DNA from 2 places in the Peribacillus sp. NPDC097198 genome. Region 1 is predicted to be linked to the other one. Evidence: riboswitches for the same ligand, from Rfam matches in the RefSeq annotation. Region 1 holds a riboswitch; the other holds the start of a gene.
What was found. Region 1 has a riboswitch for preQ1 ahead of ACIQXQ_RS12820 (VUT family protein). Riboswitches for the same ligand answer to the same signal wherever they lie in the genome.
Positions count from the first base shown of each region.

Region 2: linked by a shared signal. The riboswitch ahead of ACIQXQ_RS15400 (QueT transporter family protein) and the one ahead of ACIQXQ_RS12820 (VUT family protein) in region 1 are both predicted to bind preQ1.

Region 1 is NZ_JBIWDO010000006.1:188,083-192,710, reverse strand. It holds gene queC (7-cyano-7-deazaguanine synthase QueC) at 1-338, shown strand, start outside; gene queD (6-carboxytetrahydropterin synthase QueD) at 338-808, shown strand; gene queE (7-carboxy-7-deazaguanine synthase QueE) at 801-1,529, shown strand; PreQ1 riboswitch class I at 1,685-1,727, shown strand; gene ACIQXQ_RS12820 (VUT family protein) at 1,780-2,340, shown strand; gene ACIQXQ_RS12815 (hypothetical protein) at 2,330-2,485, shown strand; gene ACIQXQ_RS12810 (alpha/beta hydrolase) at 2,830-3,570, shown strand; gene ACIQXQ_RS12805 (DUF421 domain-containing protein) at 3,637-4,338, opposite strand; gene ACIQXQ_RS12800 (anti-repressor SinI family protein) at 4,443-4,595, opposite strand.
Region 2 is NZ_JBIWDO010000008.1:110,920-115,547, forward strand. It holds gene ACIQXQ_RS15385 (DUF3892 domain-containing protein) at 28-324, shown strand; gene ACIQXQ_RS15390 (hypothetical protein) at 484-1,299, opposite strand; gene ACIQXQ_RS15395 (YbaK/EbsC family protein) at 1,401-1,910, opposite strand; PreQ1 riboswitch class I at 2,075-2,119, shown strand; gene ACIQXQ_RS15400 (QueT transporter family protein) at 2,127-2,612, shown strand; gene ACIQXQ_RS15405 (TVP38/TMEM64 family protein) at 2,717-3,376, shown strand; gene ACIQXQ_RS15410 (ATP-binding protein) at 3,486-4,628, shown strand, end outside.

The DNA.
Region 1 (4,628 bases):
TTGCAAGCCAAATTGGGGCGAAGCATATTGTAACCGGTGTTTGTGAGACGGACTTTAGCGGATATCCAGACTGCCGGGATGTGTTCATTAAATCGTTGAATGTCACTTTGAATCTCTCGATGGATCAGTCTTTTGTTATAGATACGCCGCTTATGTGGCTGAATAAAGAAGAAACATGGGAAATGGCGGATCAACTGGGTGCCTTTGATTTCGTTCGTGAAAAGACGCTGACTTGTTATAACGGAATCATAGCCGATGGCTGTGGGGAGTGTCCGGCATGCAAGCTTCGAAAAAGGGGTCTGGATGACTATGTGATTAGACGGCAGGTGAAACTATAATGTATGGGTTCAAGATTGTCGATAAGCTTCAAAAAATAGAACAGGACATTCATCGTAATCAATTGAACTATCATCAAAGACGGGTGCTCGTGAGCAAGGAATTCACGTTTGATGCAGCCCATCATCTTCATGATTATGAAGGGAAATGCAAGAATCTGCATGGCCATACGTATAAGGTCATTTTTGGCATAAGCGGCTATAATGATTCCCGTGGGTTGATGATCGACTTTGGCGACATCAAAGAGATCTGGAAAAATGAAATCGACATTCACCTGGATCACCGCTATTTGAATGAAACGCTGCCGCTTATGAATACGACAGCTGAAAATATCGTCGTCTGGATATATGAAAAGATGGCTGATGCCTTGCTAAACAAGGATTATAAAGGGGCTAGGGTCGAATTTGTCCGTCTTTATGAAACGCCGACGAGTTATGCTGAAGCAAGACGGGAGTGGATGGACTGTGAGTAGACTGCCCGTCATGGAAATCTTCGGCCCGACCATTCAAGGGGAAGGCATGGTCATCGGGCAAAAGACGATGTTCGTCCGGACCGCTGGTTGCGATTATTCCTGTGCTTGGTGCGATTCCGCCTTCACTTGGGATGGGACTGGCAAGGAAGATATCGTCCAGATGACAGCCGAGGAAATATGGGAGGAGCTAAAACACAAGGGAGGCAAGGGTTTCTCCTTCGTGACGATATCCGGGGGCAATCCCGGCCTCCTGAAAAACATGGCGGAGTTAGTCACCCTTTTGAAAGAGAAGAACATCAGAATGGGCGTGGAGACACAAGGTAGCCGGTGGCAGGACTGGTTTCTCGATATTGATGAACTGACGATTTCACCAAAACCGCCAAGTTCCAGGATGGAGACCGATTTTGAAGTACTCGATGACATCTTAGCTAAGCTTTCCGATAGAAGGGACGAAAATCAAATCTCTTTGAAGATTGTCGTATTTGATGAAGCGGATTATCAATATGCGAAGAATGTACATGCCCGCTATCCCGGCATTCCTTATTACCTACAGGTAGGAAATGGTGACAGCGTGACGACGGATGACCGTCAGTTGGTCAGTGAACTGTTGGGGAAATATGAACAGTTGATTAATCGGGTGATTGCCGATGACGAACTGAATGATGTGAAGGTGCTCCCCCAGCTGCATACATATATCTGGGGAAATAAACGGGGCGTGTAAGGAAAAGGGTGGGGAGGTCATACTTTCTATGGAATGCCGTTTCTCTTCTATTATATATTCTTTACCTTTAGATACGTGTGGGGGGGTACTTTTATCCTTGATTTACTTCCGTATCCAAGATAAGATGAAAAAGGAAAAAAGATAATCCGCTTGAGGCGGAAGAGGTTCTAGCTACCCTCTCAAAAAAACTAAGGAGAACAGCACTCTTTCTTAGGGTGCTGTTTTTTCCTATAAAAGGAGATTGTAAGGAATGTTTAGAGTTCTATTGTATTTATTGTCCATTGTAACCGCGAATGTGGTCACAGCCGCTTTTATGCCACTGCAATTTGGTATGTTCATCATCCCGATGGGGACATTGTTGATCGGAGGGACCTTCATCTTCCGTGATTTAGTTCAAAATAAGTTTGGCAGGGCAAGGACTTATCTGTGCATTATTCTGGCATTAATTTTATCAGCAAGTGTATCATTCTTGTTAGGGGATACATTATTAATCGTATTTGCTTCCGCCCTTTCATTCGTGGTGGCGGAAACGGCAGATACGGAAATATATACTCGATTGAAGCTACCATTAAGTTGGAGGGTATTTTACTCAGGGGTAGTTGGAGGCTTTTTCGATTCCGCAATATTTGTGGTGATTGGGCTTAGTCCACTGGGGGCGAACATCTTGCCGTGGTCCTCTGTACCAGCCGCGATTGTTGGTCAAATCATTGTCAAAACGGTCATTCAGTCAATGGGGGCCATTCTATTGGGGAAAATCCATGTAAGGCTTGAAAAGCGGATCAATAATGGAGGGAATGCGCTTGATGGATGATACTAAAGAAGAAGATAAGTGCTATTGCTTGGAGGCTTTTCGCGAGAAATATGGTCCGCAAGTCCAGGGAGAATGCTTGAAGCTTTCTTGTGCCAACTACAGAAAGCATAAGCTTGATAAGCTAGAATCGAGAGAATGCGAGTAAACAAAACCCGTTGTTAAACGGGTTTTTCTTATAGGAAATTAGATTCCTATCCTGCGTAGTCAAACAAGGTTATCGATAATAAGAAGGGAAAAGGTACGGTATGATTACGTACCTTTTTATTAACATGATGTACCTCGAAATATAAGGTACATCATTGCTAAACTAAAAAAGGAAAATTTAGATTGCTAAATAAAACCAGTCATAGTAAAATGTCCTTCGGACCGCATCACTTGTCCTAAGTAAGGCATAGGTACTATAATCGGGGTAAAGAGGGTTACTTTAAATAGTTAATGATTTTATCAGAAATTTCAATATATACAACTTGAGGAAAAGGAGCAGATAGTATGAAAGTCATTGCACCTGAGTCATTCACATACAAAGGTGGAGAGAGAGCAGTTCTCTTACTTCACGGATTTACTGGAAGCACAGCAGATATGAAGAAGTTGGGTCGTTATCTCAATGACCGCGGCTATACCTGCCACGCACCTCTATATAAAGGTCATGGATTGCCAGCTGAGGAGCTCATCCATACAGGTCCAAAGGAATGGTGGAAAAACGTAGTGGATGGGTACCGTTTCCTTAAAGAAGAAGGGTACGAGGATATCGCCGTGGTCGGGATTTCCCTCGGTGGGGTCTTCTCTTTAAAAGTGGGAACGGAATTCCCTGTGAAAGGTGTCGTTTCGATGTGTGCCCCGATGAAAGGGAGAGACGTGAGTCGATTACATAATCGTATGATCAGTTATGCCAGGGCCTACAAAAAATTCGAAGGCAAAGACCCAGACCAAATCGATGCAGAAATTAAACGGTTAGAAAAAGAGCCTATGCACTCGTTGAAAGACGTTTTGCATATCATAGAAGATACTAGTGAAAATTTAGATTTGATTACGGCACCGACTCTTGTTCAACAGGGCCGGTTGGACGATTCCGACTATACGGAAAGTGCACCCATGATCTTCAATGATGTCGATACGCAACATAGGCAATTGATATGGTATGAGCAATCAGGGCATATCATCACATTGGGGAAAGAGCGGGAGCAAGTTTATGAAGATGTGCATCGTTTTTTAAATAACTTGATTTGGTAAAGTGGGAAGGCCGCCAGTTAAATTTGGTGGCCTTTTCTTATATTAAAATCTTCTGTCTGTTGAAATTCAGCTGTATAAGAACACTTTCACGTTCCCGTTAGTATCGATAGTTGCCAATAAAATATCGGCTATGTCCGCATTGTACATGGTTACTTTCCTTTTCAGCCATCCTTCATCCTTACCCACTCGGTTTAATTCGTGAAAATCAATCTTTCCCTCCTTAATAATGGTTATAGGAAAAGAAAATGGCTTTGTGGTCAACTTTATATCACCAGGGGTCACTGATTGGTATTGGGGAAGTAAGAAGAACGAAATAGTCCCATCCGGTTCCCAAAATGCCAAAGCAACTTTTTGAATTTCTTCAATTTTTGCCTTTCTTAATTCGGATAAAATAATATCGATAGAAATTCGTGCTTTGACTAAGTTTTTATGGATGACTTGTCCGTTTTCTATAAGAGGCAAAGGAGGGCTTTCAAAAAAATTACGGAGTCTGCCCCAATGAAGACTCACAAATACACTGATTATATATAAAATAACTAGTACGACAGACGTGATCATCGGTCCCTTTAAGCCTAACTGTTCATCAGATAATGGGTGGGCAAGAATATTTCCAATGATCAGTGCCATTAAAAAATCAATCAACCTTAACTGAGAAATGGCCCGGCGCCCCATCAATTTAACCGCAAAGAGTAAAAAAAAGAATGATATGATGGCTCTCAAAATCCACTGAAGGGTAGTAAGTGTTTCTTGGCTGTAGAAAAAATCCATCTAAGCTCACGTCCTTGGTTTTTGTTATCTAAGAATTAGTATGAGCGTTTGAATGATTTAGATGTAAAAATGAAAAAAAAGTGGACTCCTGGAAGTCCACTTTTTTAACGAATTTTTTGGGCAGGCTCGTCACTTGAGTTCTTCTCGATGAATTTCTTGACCTGTTCTATCGTTAGGCCAATTCTTTTGGCTTCCAATATAAGTGCCAGCCATATTTTGTCGAGTTGCTCCTGTTTCAATCTGTTCCCGGATTCCATGATCACCCTCCCAATCTACCTCTTGGATTTTTT
Region 2 (4,628 bases), on a different contig from region 1:
GTTCACCCTATAAAGAGGAGGTGTACAATGGACACATTTGAAGAAGCCTATGAATCCTACAAACAACAAGGAACGCCACAAGCAAACCAACAAGGTGGGAACGACAAAGAAGAAATTGTCGCCGTACGGAAGAATGAAGAGGATAATATCATCGCCATCAAGACAAATACCGGAAGGGAACTGGACTATCCCACCGCTCTTTCAGAAGCCAAGGCTGGTGCACTCGCAAACGTAGATGTCTTTCATAAATATGGTCGGGACATTTTGCGGAGTGAGCCTGATGGCATTAAAGAAAATAATCTGGATGAACTGCCTGAATTTTAAAGACCGAGAAAAGCTGCCTTCCATTCAGGCAGCTTTTTTCCGCAACAAAAAAAAGAACCGCATACTAACAGGTTCTCCTAACGACTTCCTCAAGGTTTTCCGGGATATTGAAAATGGAGCAACCAGCACTCTCCCTTTTTCTCCAATCCTTCTATCTGTTTATCCCCATTCATAATGATAGGACTCAGAGATTTCCAGCAAGCGGCCACAGATTTCGACCACTTCTATGATTTCAATCCAAGACATATCCATCCCAAGTTCATTAGCATGCGAAATCTTATCCCGTAACTTCCTGATGGCATTGGCATCTTTCTTCCCCTTACTTTTGGATGGGATTTGAAAAAATGTTCTCAACTCTTTATCTTTATGAATAATGTCGAATTTATCGCTAATTTGTAGACATTCAATTAAATTAATCTCCTCATTTTTCTCCATTCTCCTTTCATATAATTCACTTGCCTTATGTAGACGATCCTCACTAATCATCGGATACCAGCTTTCACCCCCGAATCGATGCATGATAATATCACTAAGTCTCATTTCCAATAAAGTGATATAGCCAAAAATCAGCATCCTGATTGGTGGTTTTTGGAGGTCGGCATGCGTGATTAACTTTTTGATTGAATTATTCTCTAACACGAATACCCTCGTTTTCTTCTTAAAAATGCCTAACAATTGGATCAAGGGCGTTGAATCCGATACAAGTTCCCTTGGGGAAAAGAGCTTCATATAATCCGAAATGTTCCCTTCGCCAAGTTCATGTCTATCGATATAACCAACGATTTCCCCCTGGTCTTTCACGGCCAATGTATCAAAGTGTTTTTCCTCCATTACATTTTTGATATCAATGGCCGATTCATCTTTTCCACAAAACTCAAACTCTTGGGCTATGCTTCTGACCGTGATATTTTCCTCATATAGATTTTTAAGACTGTGATAACTACTATTATTGTTTTTGTACTCTACATTGGACATCCATGACCCTCCATCATTGGCATTCTATCCTAATTCATTAGAACCTAATAACTCCCCACTATCAGAAATAAGTCCACATGAAGTGGACTTTATTCCTTCATTCAAATGATATGTTTCTGCATATCTTCATTCACTTCTTGTTCCCAGTCCTTGCAAACATCTACCCAGTCCTTTGCTTTTGAGAATTGAAATAAATCCCCGAGTGAAAGTTCAATGGCTGAGTTCGCGCTCCCGCAAGCCGGGAAAACTGTCTCAAACCGTTTCATCGAAACATCCAAGTAAACATCCAGTTCATTTGCCAATCCAAATGGGCAGACACCCCCGATTGCATGTCCGGTCTGTTCAAGAACTTCTTCTGGAGATAACATCCTTGCCTTGAACCCAAACATTTTCCGGAATTTCTTATTATCGACTTTCGCATCTCCAGCGGCCACGACCAAAATTGCTTGGTCTCCTTCTCCCCTAAATGACAACGTTTTGGCAATGCGCGCGGGTATAACCCCGATTGTCTCCGCAGCTTGGTTTACTGTGGCACTAGATGTTTTGAATTCCATCACATCATGTTCCCTGTTCCATTGTTTAAAGTGGGCCCTAACACTCTCGATTGACATTTACTTTCATCCCTTCCCTTTAACTCTTTTTATAAATCGTACCATTCTTCACTATAGTAAAGCAAAATCTCTTTCCTTTATTCTAGATATTCAATATTCCGCATAAAATCTTGAAATTGACGAAAGAGGCCAATATACGATACTATTAAACTTCGGGCAAAAGCCTAAACGTGGTTCGTAACCATCCCACGATAAAAAACTAGGGAGAGAGAAAAAATGAATATTCGTACACTAGCGATAAATGGTCTATTGGCTGCCATATATATCGCTGTCTCATTCGTGTTTCAGCCGATTATATCCGGGGTGTTCCAATTTCGCATACCCGAAATGTTAAACCACCTTATTGTCTTTAATAAAAAATATATATACGGCATAGTCGTCGGTGTGTTCATATCCAACCTCTTCTTTTCACAGCTAGGGGCATATGACTTGATTTTCGGGGTCGGGCAATCTCTGATAGCCTTATTGCTTGTCATCTTTTCTTCCCGTTTCATAACGGGCATTAAGGGTCGAATGGCCGTGACCATTATCATATTCACAATGACGATGTTCTTAATTGCTATTCAATTGAATTTAGTCGTAGGAGCGCCATTCTTATTAAGCTGGGCAGCTACGGCTACCGCAGAGTTCCTCGTCCTTCTGATTGGTGCACCCATCATTTATATAATGAATAAAAGAATTCAATTTGGAAAGCTGCTTTGAACTCACTGTGCATAAAGAACATTATATCCAAAGAGCTGTCTGCTACATGCAGCGGCTCTTTTTTTCAACCATTCTCGAAAAAATTGATAAATGGTGGTGACTTTTTGCAGAAAAAAATACTGATGTTACTCGTCCTTCTGATTGTAGTAACATTCATCGGGCTAAATTCAGAAATATTCACGATGATTTGGAATAGCGACTTGGAATCCGTGATAACCATATTGACAGAAAATCTCCTTCTTACCTTTGTAGTGACGTTCGTTTTGATGATCATTCAGAACTCCTTTACTGTCATCCCCCTGATTTTACTTTTAACAATTAATGTAACGATCTTTGGCTTTGCATTCGGGTATCTATGGAGTTGGTTAACAAGCGTGGTCGCGTCAGGAACCATTTTCTATGCTGCCAGGCACTGGTTCCAGTCATTGATTTTAAGAAAGATGGGTACCGACTGGCAGGAGTCCGTCAAGGATCATGGGTTTATGTATGTCTTTACCGGTAGGATTTTCCCTTTCATACCGACAAGTTTAATAAACCTTGCAGCTGGAGTTAGTTCCGTCACCTTCAAAGATTTCTTAATGGCAACAGCATTAGGCAATCTCATCTACTTTTTCTTTCTCTCTTTAATCCCATATGGACTTCTTTCCGTAGAAATGAATCAATATACATTGATTGCACTCGGTTTCCTGCTCTTAACGTTTTTCCTTCTCTACAAGCGCTTCAAGAAAAAAAAGAACCTATCACTCTTTAAGAAAAACAGGTGACCTTGTGGCCTGTTTTTTTGCGTGGAATCCTACATTTTCAGCCAATAATTTGTTAAAATGTGTATGTATTTCAGCTTTGTAAATGTCGGAAAATTCAGGGAGACCCCATATGCCGAGACGTATCATATTAGTAATCTACATTCTTTCTGGAATGACCACATTACTTGTTTTCAATTACTATTTAACTAATTCTTTGAATAATAAAGAGGCGTTCCTTCAACTCCAGCGAGCAGAAGGGTTCATCTTTGTCCTATTAATCGGTTTGATTTTATTTCTCTACTTATCTAAAAGAGAAGAATTCAAACAATTAAAAGAAGAAGAGAAACTTCGAAGTACCCTTATTAACTCAATGGTAGACTTTGTGAATTTTAAGGATGGAGAAGGTAGATGGCTAGAATCGAATACGTTTGGCCTTCAGTTATTCCAATTGGAGAATGTGGACTATAAAGGGAAAAAAGATAGCGAGCTTGCCGAGTACTCGCAATTCTACAGAGATTCATTGATATACTGCGAAGATTCCGATCAAGAAACATGGGCAATGAAGAAGATTACGCGTTGTGAGGAGAATATCCCACTGCCCAACGGTCATTTTAAGACCTTCGATACCATAAAAGTCCCATCATTCCATGAAGATGGTTCACGAAAAGGGTTAGTAGTCATAGGTAGGGATATTTCAGAAAGAATTGCCGCGGAAAGTCAATTGCTTGCTAGTGAACAGCGCTATAAATCTTTGTTTGATCACAATCCTTCCCCCATGCTAATGCTTGATTTGAAGGGTACCATTACAACTGTCAATCCTAGGTTCGAAGCCGTAACCGGGTTTCATAATGAAGAGGTTCAGGGCGACCTGTTTGTCGATATGAATTTTTCCAGCGAAGCTAAAGAGCTTATCCGTTCTTCCTGTGAATATGTAGTCGCAAAACAAAAAGGGATAAAAAAAGGACAAGATATAGAGTTTGTTACCAAAAACGGGAATTCCATCTTACTTTCATGTACATTTGTACCAATGTTGGTAGGGAACAAATTAGCAGGTATCATTACTTATGCAAAAGACGTTACACAAATTCGCGAAACAGAAAGACGCTTGCGAAGATCCGAGAAACTATCCATTGTCGGTGAGCTCGCAGCAAGTGTTGCACATGAGGTGCGGAATCCGCTAACTTCATTAAAAGGTTTCGTTCAACTATTGAGTAGTAGCGATCATCCCCACGAAAAATACTATACCATCATGCTTAGTGAACTGGACCGCATT